DNA from 3 places in the Weizmannia sp. WK01 genome. Region 3 is predicted to be linked to each of the others. Evidence: riboswitches for the same ligand, from Rfam matches in the RefSeq annotation. Region 3 holds a riboswitch; each other region holds the start of a gene.
What was found. A riboswitch is a leader RNA that binds a small molecule or an ion and turns the genes downstream of it on or off. The one in region 3 is predicted to bind S-adenosylmethionine.

Region 1 (7,368 bases), 1.1 Mb from region 3:
ACCGCCATCACGGTATATGTCCGCAATATGCTTATAACGGAGTCCCTGCCGATCCGCTCTTTCAATATCCGCAAGCGAGAGGCCGCCTATGCCTTCAACTTCTACTTTCTCCCAGTCCGGCTGGGTTCCGAATACGAGCCGACTCAGGATCATCAGCTTGCAAAAGGCGTCCTGCCCTTTTACATCATTGCCCGGGTCAGCTTCTGCATAGCCGTGCTGCCTGGCAATTTCCAACGCTTCTTCAAACGGAAGATGTTTTTCGCGCATGGCCGATAAAACAAAATTGGATGTGCCGTTTAAAATCGCCTGTACACGCTGGATATCATTAACCTGAAGCTGCTGGGAAATCGTCCGAATCACAGGGATGCCGCCTGCAGTTGTCGCTTCGTAACCGACAAACACGCCTTTTTCTTTCGCTTTTTCAAGCAACACATTCCCATATCGTGCAAACATGACTTTATTGGCAGTAATGACGTGGCAGCCTTTTTCAATCGCTTGTAAACAGTAAGAAAAGCCTGGTTCTTCCCCGATAATCGCTTCAAACACGACTTCAAGGCCGGGAATGGCGAGAACTTCCCGGAAGTCCGTCGTAACGAGTACAGAACTGTCAATGTTCCGCTTTTTTCGGGGGTTTTTGATCAGAACCGCTGCAATCTCTACCTCGGCATGCAGCTTTTCTTTCAGCTGCTCCCGGTGGGTCCGGACCGCTTCGTACACGCCCTGGCCGACCGTCCCAAAGCCGAGCAGCGCTGCTTTAATCACTCTCATTATCCAAACTCCTCCCTACATCTAGCGCTCTTTCGCCTCTGAAGCGTTTTGTTCATTTAAAACGGTCAAGCGGTCCGACAGTATTCGGTGCAGCCGGTATCCAGAAGCTCCCGATCTGGATCAGGTATGCAGACCGTCCGGGCCGCAACATTGTTCAATGGGATCAGCCCAGAACATCGTATAAGTTTTCCGGATCGCCTGTTGGCATTCGCATGGCGGCCTTCGCACGAATCTGCCGGACCCGCTCCCCGCTTTTACCGGGCTGTAACGGCTGTTGCTTTTGTAATGGCCTGATCGAGGTCGGCTGTCAAATCTTCGACGGCTTCAAGCCCGACGGACAGGCGGATCAAATCGCCTGTGACCCCTGATTTTTCCAGTTCTTCATCGCTCAGCTGCGAATGCGTAGTCGTTGCCGGGTGGATGATCAGCGATTTCGCGTCGCCGACATTCGCTACATGCGACCACAGCTTAATATTGTCGATCACGCGTCTTCCTGTTTCCCGGCCGCCTTTCACACCAAAGTTGACAATGGAGCCGTAACCGCCGTTCAAATATTTTTGCGCCAGCTCATGGGACGGATGGTCTTCAAGGCCCGGGTAATTGACCCAAGCAACATCTGGATGGTTTTTCAGAAATTCCGCGACTTTCAATGCATTTTCGTTATGCCTTTCCACACGCAGATGCAGCGTTTCAAGCCCTTGCAGGAATAAAAAGGCGTTGTCCGGGCTTAAAGCAGGCCCGAAGTCGCGCAAAAGCTGAACGCGAAGTTTTGTGGCGAACGCAGCCTGTGCCGTGTCGACGCCGTAGCGCAAGCCGTGATAGCTCGGATCCGGTTCGCTAAAGTCCGGGAATTTGTCTGTGTTCCAGTCAAAACACCCGCCGTCAACGGCAACACCGCCGATCGCCGTTCCGTGCCCGCCGATCCATTTTGTCGCCGAATGGACAACCACGTCCGCGCCCCATTTGATCGGATTCGCGCCATACGGAGAAGCAAACGTGTTGTCGACAATCAAAGGAATACCGTTTTCATGGGCCACTTCCGCCACTTTTTCCACGTCGAGCACCTGCAGGCTTGGGTTGCCGATAATTTCCGCGTACAATGCTTTTGTTTTCGGGGTGATCGCCTGGCGGAACGCTTCAGGGTCGGACCCGTCCACAAACTTGACGTTAATGCCGTATTTCGGCAATGTCACAGCAAACAAATTATAGGTGCCGCCGTAAAGATTGCTGGCGGATACGATGTCATCACCCGCACGCACGATGTTCAAAATGGAAAAGGCAATGGCCGATGCGCCGGATGATAAACCGACAGCCGCTGTTCCGCCTTCCAGTGCAGCAACACGTTTTTCAAAAACATCCACAGTCGGATTGCCGAGACGGGAATAAATGAAACCTTCTTTTGATAAATTGAAGACGCCCTCCGCATGTTCTGTATCCGGAAAAACGTAAGAAGTCGTCCGGTATACCGGTACGGCGCGCGATCCTGTCGCCGGGTCCGGTTCCTGGCCGCCGTGCAACAATAAAGTTTCCGGTTGGAATGATGGTTGTGTCATTTTAAAGCCTCCTGATTTTTTAAAATTTTTTCGTGAAAGATGGAAGAGGAAATGAAAAAACCCTCTTCGTAAGGGAAGAGGGTTACAATGTATGTAAGTTCCTCCCTTATCTTTCAGACGCATGTCTGTAGGAATTAGCACCTTTTCAGGCAAATGCCTGAAGGTTGCCGGGCTTCGCAGGGCCTAGTCCCTCCGCCGCTCTCGATAAGAGTTTCTTTTCATAATTCAATTTTGAATGACTTATTGTTTAAGATTATAGAAGAACAATGGCAAACCGTCAACCTTTTTTTGAAAAAATTTTCTTTTTCTTCTACAATATTGGCGACAATAGCCGGGAAATGGACTCTTTAAACCGCACATAAAGCGGCCGGTTCTGGTAATCATGGAGCGTTAATTCGGTTGATTCGGCCATATCGTCCCGGAAAACGCCGGCAAGTGTGCCGGAAAGCTCACGGTCGTACAGCACGGCGTTCACTTCAAAATTGAGACGGAAACTGCGCACATCGATATTGGCCGTCCCAACGGAAGCAATTTTCCCGTCTACGACAATCATTTTCGCATGGATGAACCCTTTTTGATAAATGTACACTTTGACGCCCGTTTTTAACAGCTGGCCGATGTTGGAAAGCGTCGCCCAATAGACAAACATATGATCCGGTTTATTTGGAATCATAATCCGAACATCCACTCCGGATAAGGCGGCAAGCGTCAGCGCATTCAGGAGGCTGTCATCCGGAATAAAATACGGTGTTTGCAAATAAATATATTTTTTGGCGGAATTGATCATTTTAATATAGCTGTTTTTAATCTGCTCCCATTCAGAATCGGGGCCGCTTGAGACGATTTGGATATCGGTTTCACCCTGCGATGGGATGACCGGGAAATAACGTTCTTCATCTCTTACATCATGCGGTGACGCCTGATTCCAGTCCAAAATAAAGCGGGTCTGCATGGCATAAACAGCACTCCCTACAATCCGTAGATGCGTATCCCGCCAGTAACCGAATTTCTTATTCAGGCCAAGATACTCATCCCCGACATTAAAACCGCCGATATATCCGATCTGCCCATCAATAATCGCCAATTTCCGGTGATTCCTGAAATTGACGCGCAAATTGACGAGCGGGATCCGGGCAGGAAAAAAGGACGCCACTTCCCCACCAGCAACAACAAGCGGCCGGAAAAATTTGCGGCGGAACAGCATCCGCGACCCCATATCATCATAAAGCAGCCGCACCTTTACGCCTTCTCTTGCTTTTTGCGACAGCAGTTCAATCAATTCATGGCCGAGGCGGTCATTCCGGAAAATATAATATACAAGATGAATACTGTCTTTTGCATTCCGGATGTCTTCAAATAAAGCCTCGAATTTTTTCCTGCCGTCTGTAAATATATCGACGTGATTGTCCTGGGAAAGGATTGCCCCGTCATTCATCAGCAGCATATAAACGAGATCCTTGTACTGGATTGTCCGCTCATCATGAAACGGAAACCGGTTTTCGCGCAGCAGTTCAATTTGCTGCTGGGAAATTTCCTTAATGCCGATCTTCTCCTGTACCTTCCAGTCAAAAATTTTCCGGCGGCTTAAATTTTGCCCGAATACCAAATACAGGATAAAGCCGGCAATCGGCAGGAATAATAGCACCAAAAGCCATGCCCAAGTTGCGCCGACATCTCGCCGTTCCAGGAAAATAACGGTTCCCGCCAGAATAAAATTCAAAAGAAACAAGATAACCAGTAGTACCGTTATAATCATTGCGTTCTCCTTTTCGTACACCCTTTGTTCCTGCTTGAGGTTTGTTCCCGGCCGGTATCCGGGAACACGGTGAAGTGTTTTGGAATTGATATAGGATATGTTTGCGCAGCAAAAATAACAATTGTATCATACCATAATATTTGCGCCTTACCTATCGTACAGCACTTTCCGTATGTGTCAAGTTTTTCTCGACAAGGTTTAAATATCGGGTATTCCAAGACACTCTTTTTGTACACTTTCGGCTACCGTGCTTTACTTGCTCGGTGTAATTTTCGGAAAAGATGTAATATTTCCGTATAAAGATGGATAACGGGGATGTTGAGGCGCGCGAAATTCACTCGCTTTCCGCGGGCGGCCGGCGAGCCTCCTCGCTCGTACCTCGCTGCGGGGTCTCTCCTGGCTCGCTTTTCCCGCAGGAGTCTCGTAAATTTCGCGCGCCTCAACGATCAGTCCCCACTGAGCCAGGCTTAAAACGAAAGCTCTAATATTTTGCTTAAATGTCCCATTGCCGATGAACTGCTTGAATGCAGGGCAACTGATCCGTGCTTTACGCCCACTGACGGGCGTACAGGCTGCTTGAGTAGTTGAGACATCCTGATGGATTGTTTCAAGTTCCGTTGCTTTCTCTCGCTTCTTGAACGGTGTTTCAGATAGGCTTCTCTCAATGTCCCATTGAGTATGCCTTGTTTGATTTTCACCATGGCTTCTGCGCCAAGTTCACTCCAATGCATGCCCCTTTTTTTCATCCTGAAGGAGATATGCCTTTGATTCGATTCCATCGCTCCTAGGCCTCTCGCACCTTCCGGCACGTTTTTCACCCTGTCCCTCCAGTCAAAAATGCGGTCCCAGTTTTTCAAGATATACGAACGGAATTCCTTGATTTTCTTGAGGGCCTTTTTATCCGTCAAGGTGCTTTCGTGCGTATCCAAATATAACGTGAATTGGTCCAGGTCATGCGTTCTAATCGCTTTTCTAATTTGCTCCTTGATCTCGCTCTTTCCGCCCCCAAATGTCCTTATGATGGCTTGTGCAACGTGGTAGGTATCCAGCTGGTTGAGCACCGGAAATTCCGACTGTGAGAATGCTGTTTGAAACCGTTCAGCTGTGTACCCAGCACCTCCATCACTGTTTGTAATGACTTGCGCTTTTTCGAGGGAATAGGTGTTGGCAGCTGTGGCTTGGACTTCATCCCAAAATGTCTGAATGTCTTCCGTCGTCATGATGACTGTGGGCTGACGCAGGGAGACCCTTTTTCCATTGGTTTCCCATCCCTCATAGAGAATGGCGTGGTGGACTTCCATACTCTGTTTCTTTTTTAGTCCCCGAACGAATACACCATCTGCTTCAGAAAACAGGTAGTCTACCTTCTTCCCCTCAGGCAGGGAAACAGCTATTTCTAGCTCTTCTACAAGTGCCTTATCGGCTTCCGCCTGAGTTTTCCCTACGTGTTTTACCATGTTCCCTACAGTTGTGTGACTAAGACTCACTGCTGTCCACTCTTTTAAAATATCAGCTACTTCCCGATAGGTGTTCTCACTTGCCAACTCTGCCACCTTTAATTCCACTAACGGGCTGTATCGTTGGTGTGGTACCAGCCCTAACCATTCATCCAGAGGATAATGGGAATTTCCTCTCTTGTCATGCATTAATGAGCGTTTAAAGGTCACACTTCCAAATAGAAACTGAATGTTTCTGTTATCACTCCGGCAGTACACCCAGCCCTCCTCTAACTTCTCCTGTTTAATTATTTTATCTAACTCTTCAAATATTTCCCCAACCCATTGTGTAAAAGCCTTCTGCATCAGAAGTTTAAGCTGTTCTTCAAATTCGATAAGACTCTTTGTATCCTTTAATAATCCAGCAATTATTGATATAATATCCATGGGAAGACCTCTCTCTCTAGATGTTCATCTTGAAGTGTACAATTAGATGATAGAGCGTCTTCCCATTTTTTTCCACTCATATGCCCCGTCGAGTAAAATTTTACACATACGCACTTTCCCTGCCATTGCATGCAAAAAGAACCGCACCAATGGATACGGTTCTTTTTTTCGTCCTTATTAAAAGTTAACATAGTTTCTCGGGTTTTGGGCACCGGTATGTGGCGGTGGTGTCCAGCGGCCGTTATAAATTTCAAAGTGAAGATGCGGTCCTGTTGATTCCCCGGTATTTCCCATTGCTCCGATCTGCTGCCCTTTGCTGACGTGCTGCCCGGTGCTGACGCTGTACGAGCTCAAATGGGCATAAACGGTTGTGTACAACTTCCCGTTAATATAGTGGGTGATCATGACGCAATTCCCGTATGAAGAAGAGTGGTACGCCCTGAACACGACACCGTCGGCTGCAGCGACAACCGGTGTCCCGATGCTGTTGGCAATGTCAATGCCCGGATGGAACCCGCCGGAACGCCCGCCGAATTCAGATGAAATATATCCGGATGCCGGTCGCGTAAAGGACCCGGAAGATACTTGCGGAAGGGATCCGCCGGAATGGCTCCCGGAACTTGACTTGACCGATGCAGAGCGGGTTGTCCCTGCGTTTGATCCTGCTGATCCTGTTGATCCTGCATTCGTTTGTGCCTTTGCTGCTGCATCTGCTTTTGCTGCAGCCTTTCTTTCTTCCTCCGCTTGCTTTTTCGCAAACGCAATGGCTTTTTCAATGGAAGCTTTTTGGTCAGCCAGGATGCTCTTTTGTTCACTCAGCGACATTTTCTCTTCTTTAAGGCTGTCTTTTTGTTTTTCCAGCTTTTTGATTAATGCCGATTTCTCGCTCTCATCCTGTTTCAGACTGTCTTTTAATGATTGTAAATCAGACAGCATCGATTCCAAATCGGACAGTTTCTTTTCCACTGAAGCCTGTTTGTCCTTTAAATCCTGTTCATCTTTTTTCTGTTCTTCCAAAATTTGCCGGTCTGCTTCAACCAATGTCTTCACTGCTGAAAAGCGGTCAATAAAATCACCAACGCTTTTCGCTTCAAGAAAAACATCCAAATAATTGACCGAACCGCCGCCGTTTTTCTGCATGGCACGGGCGCGGTCTTTTAAAATAGCGTTCCGGTCTTCAATCCGCTTTTTGATTTCAGCGATATTTTTCTTCAAATCAGCAATCTGGTCTTTCGTTGTGCTGATATTCTGTTCCTGCTCGCTGATTTTTTTGTTCGCCGATTGAATTTTCGATTCAATGGCCTCAAGCTGGCCGCCGAGAGAAGCCTGCTTGTCTTGAATGTCGGAAATCTGGTTTTCTTTTTTGTTCATCTCTGATTCGACATTGGAAAGTTTACTCTCAATCTCG
Region 2 (7,368 bases), 500 kb from region 3:
TGCGCCGCCCCGGACAAGCGCATCAATCCCTGCCGCAATATCCGGTTCCGCAATTTCCAGATAGCAAATTTCCTGGAGATCCGCATCCACCTGCGCCATTGCTTGCCGGATCGTCGCTGTTGCTTCCCGGGCGGTTTCAGGCACACGGCTGCCATGGCTGACATATAAAACGCCTTGTTTCATACCCGTTCACCCGGTACAGGCCGGAGCAGCAGAAAGCTGTTCAAACCATTTTAACTCTTCGCGCAGTTTTACCACTTCTCCGATGATCAAAAGCGATGGGTTGCGCAGCCCAGCCGCCTTTTCACTTAAATTTCCAAGCGTGCTGACCGCGGTTTCCTGTTTTTCAGTCGTGCCCCAGCGGATTAGTGCAGCCGGCATGTCCGGTGATTTGCCGTGCTTTATCAGTTGCGCACAGATGAGTGGCAGATTTTTCACGCCCATATAAATGCAAAGTGTATCAATTCCCGCATATTTGGACCAATACGCATCAAGATCTTCGCCTTTTTTCGTGACGCCCGCGATAAAAGCAACGGATGTACTGAGCCCGCGGTGGGTGAGCGGAATGCCGGCATAGGCGGGCACAGCGGAACCGGCTGTAATTCCCGGCACGATTTCAAACGGAATATGTTTTTGCACCAGGACTTCCGCTTCCTCCCCGCCTCTACCGAATATAAACGGATCACCGCCCTTTAAACGGACAACCGTTTTTCCTTGGTTAGCAAATTTCACAAGCAGGTGGTTGATCATATCCTGCGTCATCGTATGGGCATCCGGTTTTTTCCCGCAGTAGACAAGTTCTGCATCCGGCCTTGCCTCTTTTAACAGGTCCGGATTCACCAGCCGGTCATATAAAATGACATCCGCTTCCCGGATCAGGCGCAATCCTTTCACTGTAATCAGCTCCGGATCGCCGGGTCCTGCCCCGACTAAATATACTTTTCTCATTTCTTCACCTGCTTTAAACTTAATCGGACTCGTTGTTTTGGTTGATGCGAGCACTTGAACAATCCTAGTCTGGATTGGCTACAAGCGGGCACCTGAAAAAGCTGGCTGCTTTTGCCGCTAGAGCTTGCTGAACGGGTCCAATTCTGCGTTTGTACCCAATTTATCAGCAAGCTCCATCTCAAAATATAAAAGAATCCATCTTCGAAAATGCGATTTTATCTTCTCTATACGCTGAATCAGCTTCCAAGTGCAATTTTTTCCCTGGTTTTTTCATAAAACCGATTTGTATATAAATTTTTGCCGCATTCTTACCAAATCTAGGAATTTTGTAAAATGAACGAAATCTTGTCATGCAGACTGATGCTTACTCTTATTACCTATGTCATTTTATATAGCAGCCTTATTTTTTCTGAACCGTATGCAGCCCGCATTCGGTTTTATTAAAGCCCGCCCATCTTCCTGCTCTTGAGTCGCTGTTTCCGACAGCACGTGTGCACGGGAAGCAGCCGATGCTCGGATATCCCTGGTCGTGCAATTCGTTATATGGAAGATTGTTAGACCGGATATAGTTCCAAACATCATCCCATGTCCAATGAATCAGCGGGCAAATTTTAATCGAATGGAACCTTTCATCTTTATTGACAAAATTCGTTTTTGCCCTTGTCGGCGATTGCTCCCGCCGTAAGCCGGATATCCAGGCCGCCGCTCCCTGCAGCGTTTCTTCAAGCGGCTTGATTTTCCGGATATAGCAGCATTGGTCCGGATCCCTTTTCCAAAGGGCAGATCCGTATTGCGCCGCCTGTTCATCAAGCGTAAGCGACGGTTTTTTCATTTGTATATTTAAAGCCGGATATTTCTTTTTCACTTTTTCAATCAATTCGTAAGTCTGCGGAAAGTGCAGGTCGGTATCCAAAAATACGATATCCGCATCTTCTCTGACTTTCGAAATGAGATCAATCAGCACCATTCCTTCTGCGCCGAAACTGCACGCATATACCACTGATTTGCCGTACGTGCCATATGCCCACTGCAAAATTTCCAATGCGCCCTTCGTTTCATCTTCCGGCACGAACGCTGCGAACGGATCCGACGTAAACTGTTCATATGTGAGCCGCGTTTGCTCCACTCTATTCCCTTCTTTCGCATTCGATTACTAAGGATTAAACGACAAAAATCTTCTTACCCTGAAGTAAGAAGATATCCATTCCCGGGAAATCTTCTTATCTTTCAGGCCACCACCTGCAGGAATTGGCACAGTGCCCATTTCCGGACCTGCTGCCGAGGCTTCACAGGGCCCTTCCCTCCACCTCTCTTGATAAGAAAATAACAATATATAAGCTTGAAGTTTATTGTATACCTTCTTATGCTATTCGTCAACGAAAAATTCTGATAAAGAAAATCAGGCCCATTTTCAAGAAAAATGTTTATATGTCGGTTTTTGATCCTCATTTGATGGAAAAGGTTTCCAACTGACCCTTCATTTTTTGGCTAGCTTCCTTGGGCTTTTCTTCAAAATTTTGCTTCTGTACCAGATTGGTCATTCATCTTTAAACTTGCGGATGTCCTCAGTCGTACCAGGCTCAAATCTGTGCTTCATCTCACCCGGATTTCTGCAGCATCTTTTTAAAAAGGAGCAACAGCTACCTTTTACCATAGAGGTCTTTCCTTATTATCAAACGAATAAACATAAGGCATCGTAAGAATCAAACAAACCCAAATAATGACGATTAGTGTTATGAATGCAACTTTTGGAATGCCCAATATCATCAGTCCAAATGATACGAAAAGGCAAAGTAGAGAAAGATAACCAACTTTATTTCGAAACTTCATACTTGGATATAACTTGGCTGTACAATTTGGACATTCCATGGTTTGGTCAAACTTCCATAGTCTCTTAAAAATATAAATCCACTTAAATTGATGGTTACAATTCAAACATTTTGGCAGGCTCATTAAATTTCACCTTCCTTTTCATTGATTCTAACATAAAATTCAATTTATTTTTTATATTAACAACTATGGTTTGGAAAAGTCTTCTTTTTCAGTGCGTTTTCCAACCTGCGGGGGTAAACTACATATATCAATTGACACAGACTGAATGAAGGCAAAGCGAGGTGGAAAAATGATTCATTTGGACAAGCATCATGACCCCTGGACAAACGGCATACTGCTGCGCCAACTTTCACGCAGGACAGTCCAGCCGGGTACCCTGATCCGGGAGAATGAAGCACTTTTTCAACAGTACTGTCAGCCGGAATTTCACAAACCGTTTTCCCTTTCACGGTTGCTGCTGAACCGGCGATATCCGGTTGAACCGTATAAAACGCTTGCAGATCAGAACGGCCTTGTGTACCCGGAATGGAAAACGATATTGGATCAAGCGTACAGCCGTCTGCTGGCTGTGGCATCCCGTACAGTCAATGTGGCAGATTACGGTGCGGTCGGCGATGGAAAAACCGACTGCACAGCGGCTTTCCAAAAAGCATTGGGAAACGGCCGGGTGAAAGTGATCGTACCGAATGGTGTTTTTCTAGTAAAGGGGCTTAAGCTGCCTTCATGGACATGCCTTTGCGGCAGCGGAAAAGGCGTAACCATCATCAAACTCCATCCGCATGCACCGAAAAAAACGCGTCTCATCCAAAATGCCCATTTTCATCGTGGCAATCACCATATATCGGTGGAGGGGCTCACGCTCGATTGGAATGTCGAAAGGCTCGGGCAAGAGGAAAGAACGGCGGCAGGAAATAACCGTTCAAGCTGCCTGACTTTTGCGCACGTCACGTTCGGCTGGGTGAAAAATGTGGAGGCGGTGGGGGCCGGACTGCACGGTTTTGATGTATCCTCTGCCCGTTATCATTATTTGGGAGACGGCTTTCTCGCCCCAGGAAGGAGCCGCTATATCTGGCTGGACGGGCTCACGGCAAGCGGATTCGGTGATGACGGGATTACCACCCACCATAGCGACTATTGTTTTATTTCAAATTCTTTCTGTTACAACCCAAGTGGAAGGGCCCACAAAAAAGGGTTTTCCAACTCCAATGGCATTGAGATTGATGACGGCTCGCGCCATGTATGGCTTTGCAATAATGCATCAAGCGGCTGTTTCGGAGGTGTTGAAATCAAAGCCCACCACAATGCATCGGCTGCTTCTCATGTGCATTTGTATGGCCATCTTTCTGTCCGCGACAACCGCTCTTTTAACTTCCGGCATATCGGCCACCATAAAGGCAAAGATGCCGATTCGAAAAGCGCGAACCATATTGTGGCGGCCAATCTAGTTTCTGTCGCACCGGTGTTTACGGATTTATATGAAGGTTCAACGCCGCGCAGCCTCGTTGTTTCCGCTTACCGAAACGTTGTAATTAACGGGCTGACTGCGCTTGGCGACCCGGATTATGATTTCAAGGGAAATCCTGTTGTCGCCATCCAGTACCGCGCAAAAAATGTTATTTTGAAAAATGTAGAAATCAGCGGGTTTCAAAATGCAAAACGGATCAGGGGCAAAGACAAATGCGTACTGCTGTAATGCTTGGATTGTTCATAAATAAAGAGAGAATCTAAGCAAGACTTGCCGAATGAATCGGATAATAGCTTCTTATCCGATTCACCCTGCAAGTCCAGCCTTCATGTTTGCCACCAATAGAAGCGATATCTGCAAAAAAGGGGATGAAATGGCTTTCGAGTGCAAAGTTTTTTCTACATCTTTTTGAAACCCTTGCATTTAAAGTTCGGCAAAACCCTTGGGATCCTTGCCCGTCCGAGATTTTGCTGATTCAGCAAGCCCTGGATCCTTCCTTTTCATCATCGTTTGAAGATCATTTCCCGGGGAAACTTGGTGTCTTTTGTCATGAATGCGGGCGTGGAAAGACATTTCTATACAAAGTTTTTGCCGACTTTGCGCCCCTTCTCGAGTAAAAGACATTTTGTCTTCCTTGATGCCAATGCCCGGAAATTTGTTGTGACATGTCTTTCATAGCACTCGTGCCAGTAATGTTATCGCAATTTTTCTCTCATTAAGTTGCGAATACTTTTCCCGACCAATTGTGTTATTTTCCTTTCACCATAAAGGACGCTTTCCCGGGAAATTTGTTGCCTTTTGTCTTTTTAAAGACCTCTAAAAAACATTGGGACCATCGTACGGATCCTTTTTTGTCTTTTTGAACGTTTTAAAAAGACATTTTGACTCAGTCCCACCCCCGTTTTGTCTTTTTGAAGGCTTCGTGACCACTGAAAAAAGCCATTTTTTTATGTAAAATTTGCTGTGTAGTGTAAGAAATTTTCTGTAAATGGTACTCTTTACCATAGAAATTAGTAAAAATGACAAATGTTTGGCTATAATTCGCCTTTTTAGAGGATAGTATGGCGGCTATCCTCTTTAAATTTACTGCCAAGGCTGTTAGCTTGGCTTGTAAGCCCATGCTTTTTAGACCGTACCATTTGGCACGATCTAACCCGTGGAAATTCTTCATTTCGCCATTTTTCCCTTCTTGGCATGCTCTTTTTTTATACTTCTCTTTAAATCCCTCCGATTTCTGTTGTTGACTATACTCATAAAATTCTGGGGTGTTGATTCCGATCCCTAATACTTTTCCGACTGTTTTTCCGGTTATGCAAACTTCTCGCATTGGGCAATTTCTACATTGTTCTCTGTCAAAATAGTAATTATACGTTTCTTTTCCACATTTTCTTATATAGTGTTTCTTTTTGATTGTTTTGTTTCCTTGACTACAGAACCACTCGTCAGAATCTTTGTTATAACTGAATCTTTCTTCGTCTATGCGATATGCAGCTTCACTTACAGGGATGTATGCCTTTGCTTTAAGTTCAGAGATTTTGTCTAAGATTGGCTTTTTAAAATAGGCTTTATCACCATATACTTCTGGCATTTTTATTCTCGTTTTCTTGGTTAACTCTAATAATTCATCAAACTTCGTTCCATCCACATAAGCTCCATTACCAGTATGAACAGCTGTAATCATTCGATCTTCTGTTGTCATCATAAATTCCGTTTTATAACCAAAGAAAGGATCATTTTTGCTTTTATACCCTATTCTCGCTTCTTGGTCGACAATCGATCGTACCCCTTTTTGCTCCATAAACTTCGGGTCTGCTAAAATTTCTTTCGCATTATTAACGAGTGCTTTTGTTTCAGGTGCTTTCTCCAGTTCAACTAGTTCTTCTACCTTTGATACCGTTTCTTCAAGATAGGACTTCATTGTTTTTCTAGCTTCATCATGGTTTTCTATTTCTTTATAATCAGGGATTTCTTGGTTGATTTCACTTGGTATTTCTCCGTTTTCTTCTTTAACGGTTTTAAAGATTTTTTTCGCTAATTGTTTCATGACTCGTTCCGGTCTATATTTTTTGGTGTTGGCTTCTGTATGAGTGGAATCAATCGTTATACCAGAAACCTTTTGTAAAATTCCTTTTTCAATGCATTGGTTTATGATTTCAATAATAATTTCATCTATAGTGAGATTGCCTTCTAATCTACTTTTACGAAATTTTGCCAAAAGACTTGGGTGAGGGAGGTCGTCTTCCGGATTGATTCCTAAAAAATACATATATGCAAGGTTTAATGAGCAATTTTCTATAACTTTCTCATCAGATAAGTCATAGAGTTTTTGTAACACCAAGATTTTAACCATAAGTTCGGGCTCTTTTGCTGGCCTTCCATATTCTTTACAGTAAGTTTTTTCAAGCATTTTATTGATAAAACTAAAATCCACTTCATCTCTTAATAATTTAAGTGTATGATTTTCAGGAATTTTATCGTATAATATGGAATAGATGCTTAATTGATTATCTTTTTCTTTAAGCATGATAGATACCCCCAGTTTGGTTTTGGTTTGTAGTATAACTTTATTATACCAAATACTGGGGGCATTTTTTTTCAATTTATTGTACATATAATTATTTTGAATTTTCAGATTGACTTTTTCAGTGGTCCCGAAGGCTTCTAAAGGACACTTGGACCACTACCCAGATCCTTTTTGTCTTTTTGAGCATCTTAAAAAGACATTTTGGCTCGATCCCCACTCCTTTTTGTCTTTTTGAAGGCGTCTAGGGGACATCTTGGGGCGAGAATCATTGCCTTTTGTCTTTTTGAAGGTCTCTAAAGGACATTTGGACCTCCGCCCGGATCCTTTTTTGTCTTTTTGAACGTTTTAAAAAGACATTTGGACTCGGTCCCACCTCCTTTTTGTCTTTTTGAAGTGTTCTAGGGGACATTTCAGGGTGGGAATCATTTCCTTTTGTCTTTTAGAAGGCCTCTAAAGGACACTTGGACCACTGCCCAGATCCTTTTTGTCTTTTTAAACGTCTTAAAAAGACATTTGGGGGCGGATCCCATTCCTTTTTGTCTTTTTGACGGCTTCTAGGGGACATTTTGAGCTCTGGCCTGATCCCTTTTTGTCTTTT
Region 3 (7,368 bases):
AATGTCTGGACAAGCTGGGTGAAAATGACCAGCGTGATAACGGTAACGATCATGACGCCTGTCTGAAACTGGTTGTACCCGTACGTGATCGCCAAATCCCCGATCCCGCCGGCACCGACCGCGCCCGCCATCGCGGAAGCCCCAATCAGCCCGATGGTGGCAATCGTTAAATTGAGCACCATGGATGCCTTTGCTTCCGGAAGCAAAAACCGCCAAATAATCTGCCAGTTCGTCGCCCCCATTGACTGCGCAAGTTCGATTGTCCCTTTGTCGACTTCAAGCAGTGAACTTTCAATGAGCCTCCCGATGTAAAAAGCAGTGTACAACACAAGCGGCACAATCGCTGCGGTTGTTCCGATCGCTGTCCCGACAACCCAGCGCGTAAACGGAATGATCGCGACAACGAGAATAATAAACGGGATCGACCGAAAAATATTGATAATCACATTTAAAATATTAAAAATCCATTTGTTTTCCCATATGCCGTTTTCCCGGGTAATAACGAGAATGACGCCAACCGGGATGCCGATGATGATGGAAATGAGTAATGATACAGCCACCATATACAGCGTCTGGCCCATTGCCGTGAAAAATTGCGGCCAAAACCATGACCAATCAAATGCCATTTTTCTCCACCTCCCGAATGATCGCTTCGTGATCGTTGATGTACTGAATGGCCCGCTTCATTTCTTCCGGGTCGCCTTTCAATTCGACAAGCAGGTTGCCAAAAGGGATTCCCTGAAGTTCGGTGATCATGCCATGAAGCACATTCAGGTCGATTGAAAATTGTTTTGCTGTATTGGATAACAGCGGCATATTGGTGGAAGCTCCCTTAAACAGAATCCGGTAAATGCCGTGCGGGTTGTCTTTGCTGCTTTCATCGATCAGTTTTTGCACCGATGGCGGAATCGAATCATTCAGCACAGTTTTCACAAAGCTTCTCGCAATTTGCGTTTTCGGTTCTGTGAAAAGGTCGATTACAGGGCCCTGCTCCACAATTTTTCCGCCGTCCAGCACCGCCACTTTATCACAAATATCACGAATGACATTCATTTCGTGGGTAATCATCAGGATCGTAATGCCCAGCTCGTCCCGGACTTTCCGCAAAAGGTCCAACACGGCTTCGGTCGTATTCGGGTCAAGGGCAGACGTTGCCTCGTCACAAAGCAAGATGTCCGGATCTGTCGCAAGGGCTCTTGCAATACCGACCCTTTGTTTCTGGCCGCCTGACAACTGGTCAGGGTAGTGATGCATTCTCTCTTCCAGCCCGACAAAAGACAATAATTCTGCCACTTTTGCCTTTATTTCTTCCTTCGGGCGATGTTCCAGCACAAGCGGCATGGCCACATTTTGAAAAATCGTCTTTGACTGAAGCAGATTGAACTGCTGGAAAATCATGCCGATTTTTTTTCGCTCTTGACGTAGCTTGGCAGGCGGCAGGCGCACAAGGTCGACCCCGTTAACGAGCACTTTCCCGGAAGTCGGCCGCTCGAGCAGATTGACGCACCGAATCAGTGTGCTTTTCCCGGCACCACTGTAACCAACCACCCCGAAGATTTCCCCTTTTTCAACACGCAGGTTGATGCCTTTTAACGCTTCAACCTTTTTGTCCTTCCCTTTTCCGTATACCTTATGAATATCTTCTAATACCAGCATGTTGAAAACTCCTTCTGTTCCTTTTGGCAAAAAAAAAACTTCTTTCATTCGAAAGAGGTTTGCCGGTCAAGTGACTTATCTCTCAGAATGAACCATTCTGCAGGAATTAGCACCTTTCAAAAAAAGATTTGAAGGTTGCTGGACGTCATCGGGCCTGTCCCTCAGTCTCTCTGGATAAGTTATTCATTTGTTATATTTAAATATTAGTGGACGGCTCGGGATTTGTCAATTCATTATTTTATATTTTTTTGTTTTTCAATCGTCAGACAACTTGAAACAATGCCCGGTTTCCGCGCCACTCCACGTGAATTTCATGCTCAAAAAAGCGGGAAAGCACTTGTTTTTCAATCATCTCGGAAGTCCGGCCCTGCCGGAAAACTTCCCCGTTTCTGATCAGCAATGTTTTTTGGAAAGCGGGAGAAATTTCTTCCGGATGGTGCGTGACATATACAAGCGTCGGTCCGTTCTTATCTTTCGCCAGCTCTTCCACACTTTCTAGCAAAATTTCCCGGGCAAACAAATCCAGCCCGTTGCAAGGCTCGTCCAAAATTAAGATGCGCGGTTCCGCCATTAACGCGCGCGCAATTAAAAGCTTCTGCCGCTCTCCTTGCGAACAATGTTCATAAGCACGGCTAAAAAGGGAAGCACAATGTAATTGTTCCATCAAGCGCAGGGCTTTCTCTTCGTCTTGTGCATCCACCGCTTCATACAGCCCGATGGATGCATATTTGCCGCTGATGACCACATCGCGTGCAAGTTGGGTGCGCGGTATCCTTTCCTGGATGGAGGAGCTGACCCAGCCGATTGATTTCCGCAGTTCCGGCAGGCTTGTTTTTCCGAACGCTTTCCCGAGCACCTTGATGCTCCCCTTTGTCGGCCAAATATACCCGTTGATCATATTGAGCAAAGTGGTTTTGCCGGAACCGTTTAAGCCGAGGACAGCCCAATGCTCCCCTTTTTTGACCGTCCAGTGAATGTCCGAGAGCAGTTTTTTGCCGTCGCGCATCAGGCTCACACCGGCAACTTCGATTATATTTTCCATCTGTGCCATCCCCTTACATTTCGTACAAGTTTTAGACACACAGGGGTTCACCCTGCGCACTTCATTTATTCATGCTGGCGAGAAAATCCCCGAGCAGGTCTTCCGCATCTTCTTCTTTTTCCGGCGCTCCCGTTTCGGGCGGTGCCGGTTCGGCGGCGGCAGTTCTCCAGTCGAATGCATCAAGATCATCCGATCCAGGCGGCTCACCACCGGATCGAACCGGTTTCCCGTCCGCTTCTTCGCTGGTTTGCGGCAATTCGTCTTCCTGTAAAAAAAGCGTCTCATCCATAGATACAGGTTGTTTCGAAAGGGCCGCAAAGAGCGAAGTCGCCCGGAGTGGATCCTGAATCAGTTCGTAAACAATGCTGCCGAGCATCGCTTCCGAATGTTCATGCTTCAGCCAGTCATGTTGCACTTTTGTCAGTTTGCGCGGCAGCGGGATTGTAATGGTTTCTTTGTCCTTTACGAGCGACTGGTTAACACCTTGTATCACATATCCGGCTATTTTGGCGGAGAAGTTCCGTTTCTCTTTTTCTTTTAACTTTGACAGTTCTTTTAAAATATGATCGGGCGTATCCTGGGGGATCCGGAACGCAATCGTCTGGCCCCGCTTCATCCCGCTTTGTTTTTCCATATTTTTTCACCTTATTTGGATTCGACCGGTTTCTTTCCTTTGTCTTCCGGTTTATTGTTTTTCCTCACATAATCCGAAATTAATTTGTAGTAAGCATTGGCCATCATCCAGATGCTCTCTTTTTCATCTTCAAAGAAATCAATATTGTAGCCGTCAAGGCTGTTGTTCAGCGTTTTTAAGTAATCTTTCAGGACAACAGAACCGCCGCCGACAAAATAGCAAATCTCTGTTTGTGAGTTTTTCTGCCACACGTTCCGGAGCAGGCGGTATTGTTTCTTTGCAAGGTCAAACAGAATCCGGTCTGTAATGTCGTGCACGCTTGTCCGGCTGCCTTTTACCATAATATGGTTGCGGTCATGCTTTTTCGTGATAATATCGATCACATCACGGCGGCTGTCCAATTCGACCCCGTATTTGACGCGGATTTCTTCACGGATCTGTTCAAGCGCTTCTGATACGCCGAGATTAAATCCCTGCGCCCGGTCATCATCGACTGTCCTGTTTTTGATCACGGCGATATCCGTTGAGAGGCCGCCGATATCCTGGATTAAAATGCGTTTGTCAATCAATTCGCGGTTAATAATGTTTAAATCGTTATCCATGACAAGATTGATAAAAGCGGCAAAGCCTTCCGGATACACTTTGATTTCGTCAAATTTCAGATTGACTTTCAACCCCTGATATTTCGGTGTGACAAGAAATTCCACCTGGTGGACGGATCCAAGCAGCTGCGAGCGGTAGCCCGCATCTTTTCCCTCTTTTACTTCGCGGAGCGGCAGGCCTGTCCCAAGCGTGTAATTGGCATCAATGACATTCTGGTTGCGGGTAAAAACTTTGGCGTTTTCCTCCCTTACTGCGTCAAGCGCAAGGCTTGTAAAAAGCAGGACGAGGGTCTGATCCTCTTCCGACTTGCTGCTTCCCGGGTCAAGTTCGGTTGCATTATCGCTTTTGGTTGCGAGATCCCCGACACGGTAAATCACGTTATTTTCCTTTAAAGCAGGGGAGTGGACTTTTACATGGATGCCTTCAAGCGGATCTTTGCTGTCCAGTTCCTCAATGCCAATTACCGGCCGGTCTTCAATATCCCGTGCAATGACGTTCGGGATATTGAGTTCATACTCCATTTTTCCAAAAATGCCTTTTAAAGAATCGTTGCCTACATCGACTGCGGCAATCCGGGTCTTCCCCATTCACTTTTCCTCCCTGTATCGCTTTCTTTGGCTTACTCTAAGAATATCTGAGTCTATAAAAATAATCAATACTCTGAACTTTTTTAACGAAAATGTAAACTTGTTTGCGGCTTGTAAACTTTTGAAAAGTGTTGTTATAAAGCCATGCTTACAGGTTTGCAAACATGTTTGCGTTTTTGTTTACAAATGTTTGCGTTTGTGTAAACATGCAAACAGCTTTGAAAACATGTAAACAAATACGCAAACACAGCCAATATCCCTCATCCATAAAAAATTCACGGGTTTTTTTAAGATTCCAATTGACAGCACGACAATAAAGACTACAATGTTTCATAGTATTGAAGAATGAACATCCGCCAGACCCGGCAATATAACCGGTTTAAAAGGCTGGGGTATCAGATAAAGGGGGAAAAGTGTTGACAGCACAACAGCAATATTACAAAGACCAGACCCTGTTTCAAATTTCTTGGCCGCTCTTTATTGAGCTTTCTTTGCATATGGGAATCGGGATCATCGCAACCCTTATGCTCGGCCACTACGCCGATGATGCGGCTGCCGGGGTGGGCGTGGCCAACCAGCTGTTGAATATGTTTATACTCATTTTTAATGTCACATCCGTCGGCGCGATTATCCTGATCGGGCAAAATCTTGGCGCAGGGAAAATGAAAGAGGCGCGCCAGGTCGCCCATTCCGCTTTCGGTCTCAATTGTTGGTTCGGCCTTGCCGTCGGGCTTTTTGTTTTTCTGTTCGGGCAACTGCTTCTCGGGTTTTTCGACATTCACGGCAAGGTTTATCAATACGCGCTGACATTTGTCAAAATTTGCGGGGCTTCCCTTTTTCTCGAGTCCATCTCCCTCGCTTTAAGCGCAGTACTGAGGAGCCACGGTTTTACAAAAGAATCGATGCTTGTCACCGTTTTAATGGATTTAATTAGCATCTTTGGGAACATTTTGGCCATTACGGGGATTTTCGGGCTCCCGGTTACCGGCGTCATCGGGGTATCGTGGGCCATTGTTGTTGCACGCGTTTTTGCGGTATCGGCGCTTCTTTTCCTTGTCTACCGCAGGCTTGCAATGAAAATGGGCATTCGCGATATCATCACCATAAAGAAAGAAGATATCCGTGCATTGCTTGAAATCGGCATTCCCTCAGCCGGCGAAAATTTTTCCTACCAGTTTTCCCAACTGGTGATTACCGGGTTTATTGCCTTACTCGGGGAAGCATCCCTGGCTGCACGCGTTTATTTAAATAATATTTCGATGATCTGTTATTTGTTCACCCTCGCCATTGCATCCGGCACCCAGCTGCTTATCGCCCGGTATGTCGGTGCAAAAACGTATGAACGTGCTCTGAAACGCGGGATGAAAACTTTAAAGATTGCCATGATGGCTTCTTTCTTTACTTCACTGGTGATTGCGCTCATCGGCTCACCTGTTTTGCACATATTTACGAAAAGCGAAGACATTCTCGCCGTCAGCATCCCGATTCTTTGGGCCATTGTTTTTACAGAACCAGGGAGAGCGATGAATATCGTGCTGATGAGTTCGCTGAAATCAGCAGGCGATGTCCGCTTCCCGGTCATGATTGGCATTTTTTCCATGTGGGTATTTGCAGCCAGCTTAAGCTATGTCCTTGGAGTGCATTTCGGGCTTGGGCTGCTCGGTATTTGGATTGCCCAGGGCATTGATGAATGGTTCCGAGGCATCTTTGCCACTCGGCGCTGGCTTTCAAAGCCTTGGGAAAGACTGTCGCTTCTCAGAGCCTGACCATTTTTATGGCAGGCTTTTTTCTGTGGAAACGCCAGAGGGTGCAATGTTTTCTCACCTATAAGGGCACAAGCAAGCAGCCATGATTGTACGATGAAAAAGGCCCATACCCGGAACCCAAAAGGATTGTTAGCGGAAAAAGAAACCTGTATCATGGAAGTAGTTGAAACTACAGCCAAAAGGTGGAAAAGCCATGAATATCCTTGTTACATTAAATGAAAATTACCTTCCTCCCCTAAAAGTGTTAATAAACTCTCTTGTCCAAAACAATCCTGAAGAAGCGTTTTCGATCTACCTGCTGCATTCCACCATTTCTGAAGAAAAGCTTTCCGAGTTACATCACTATGTTGAAGAGAAAGGACACCATTTTTTCCCGATCCGGATTCCGCCGGATCTGTTTAAAGATGCGCCTGTCCTCAGGCATTACACTTCAGAAATGTACTACCGGCTTACTGCCCACTTGTTTTTGCCGGCGCATCTTGACAGAATTCTTTACCTCGATCCTGACATTGTCTGTATCAACCCTGCCGCCGCATTTTATTATACAGATTTTGAAGGGCATTTTTTTATTGCATGCGAACATGAACACTCGGCAAAAAAGGCCCGCCTGATCAATAAAATGCGCCTGCGGACACCGAATGCAAAAGGATATTTTAACACCGGCGTTCTTCTCATGAATTTGGAACTGATCCGGCAGCATGTTAAAGTGGAGGAGATCTTTCAATTCATTGAAGAAAATAAACTGAAACTGCTCCTACCCGATCAGGACGTATTCAATGCCTTGTTCTGGAACAAAATAAAACCTGCCGAAAGCTACCGGTATAACTATGATGCCCGGTTTTTTGAACGTGCCGCGCTAATCAAAAAACAAGATTTAGAGTCGATCAAAAAACACACCGTATTTATCCATTATTGCGGAAAAGACAAACCGTGGCACCCGAATTATAAATACGCGCTCGGCACTTTTTACCAAAAATATTGCGAATAAATACAAGCTTTTGGGCTGGGTTTGGTAAAATATAGACATACTAAAAATGAGGAGTGAAGATGATGAAAGAATCGTTAATGAAAAGATTTACT

Region 1: it holds a riboswitch for S-adenosylmethionine, as region 3 does, so the genes downstream of both, OF158_RS04535 (O-acetylhomoserine aminocarboxypropyltransferase/cysteine synthase family protein) here and OF158_RS17080 (methionine ABC transporter ATP-binding protein) in region 3, are expected to answer to the same signal.
Region 2: it holds a riboswitch for S-adenosylmethionine, as region 3 does, so the genes downstream of both, OF158_RS02005 (phosphoadenylyl-sulfate reductase) here and OF158_RS17080 (methionine ABC transporter ATP-binding protein) in region 3, are expected to answer to the same signal.

The regions. Positions count from the first base shown of each region.
Region 1 covers NZ_CP109616.1:1,002,377-1,009,744, reverse strand. The annotation lists gene OF158_RS04540 (homoserine dehydrogenase) at 1-768, opposite strand, end outside; gene OF158_RS04535 (O-acetylhomoserine aminocarboxypropyltransferase/cysteine synthase family protein) at 1,023-2,321, opposite strand; SAM riboswitch class I at 2,425-2,532, opposite strand; gene cls (cardiolipin synthase) at 2,632-4,077, opposite strand; gene OF158_RS04525 (ISLre2-like element ISBco6 family transposase) at 4,545-5,960, opposite strand; gene OF158_RS04520 (murein hydrolase activator EnvC family protein) at 6,138-7,368, opposite strand, start outside.
Region 2 covers NZ_CP109616.1:389,192-396,559, reverse strand. The annotation lists gene OF158_RS02015 (sirohydrochlorin chelatase) at 1-183, opposite strand, end outside; gene cobA (uroporphyrinogen-III C-methyltransferase) at 190-948, opposite strand; gene OF158_RS02005 (phosphoadenylyl-sulfate reductase) at 1,349-2,074, opposite strand; SAM riboswitch class I at 2,166-2,270, opposite strand; gene OF158_RS02000 (TIGR04104 family putative zinc finger protein) at 2,596-2,901, opposite strand; gene OF158_RS01995 (glycosyl hydrolase family 28-related protein) at 3,071-4,474, shown strand; partial or broken gene OF158_RS01990 (IS1182 family transposase) at 5,295-6,770, opposite strand.
Region 3 covers NZ_CP109616.1:3,592,532-3,599,899, forward strand. The annotation lists gene OF158_RS17075 (methionine ABC transporter permease) at 1-626, opposite strand, end outside; gene OF158_RS17080 (methionine ABC transporter ATP-binding protein) at 616-1,656, opposite strand; SAM riboswitch class I at 1,729-1,837, opposite strand; gene OF158_RS17085 (ABC transporter ATP-binding protein) at 1,919-2,698, opposite strand; gene OF158_RS17090 (hypothetical protein) at 2,760-3,332, opposite strand; gene OF158_RS17095 (ParM/StbA family protein) at 3,344-4,522, opposite strand; gene OF158_RS17100 (MATE family efflux transporter) at 4,939-6,288, shown strand; gene OF158_RS17105 (glycosyltransferase family 8 protein) at 6,482-7,276, shown strand; gene pepT (peptidase T) at 7,339-7,368, shown strand, end outside.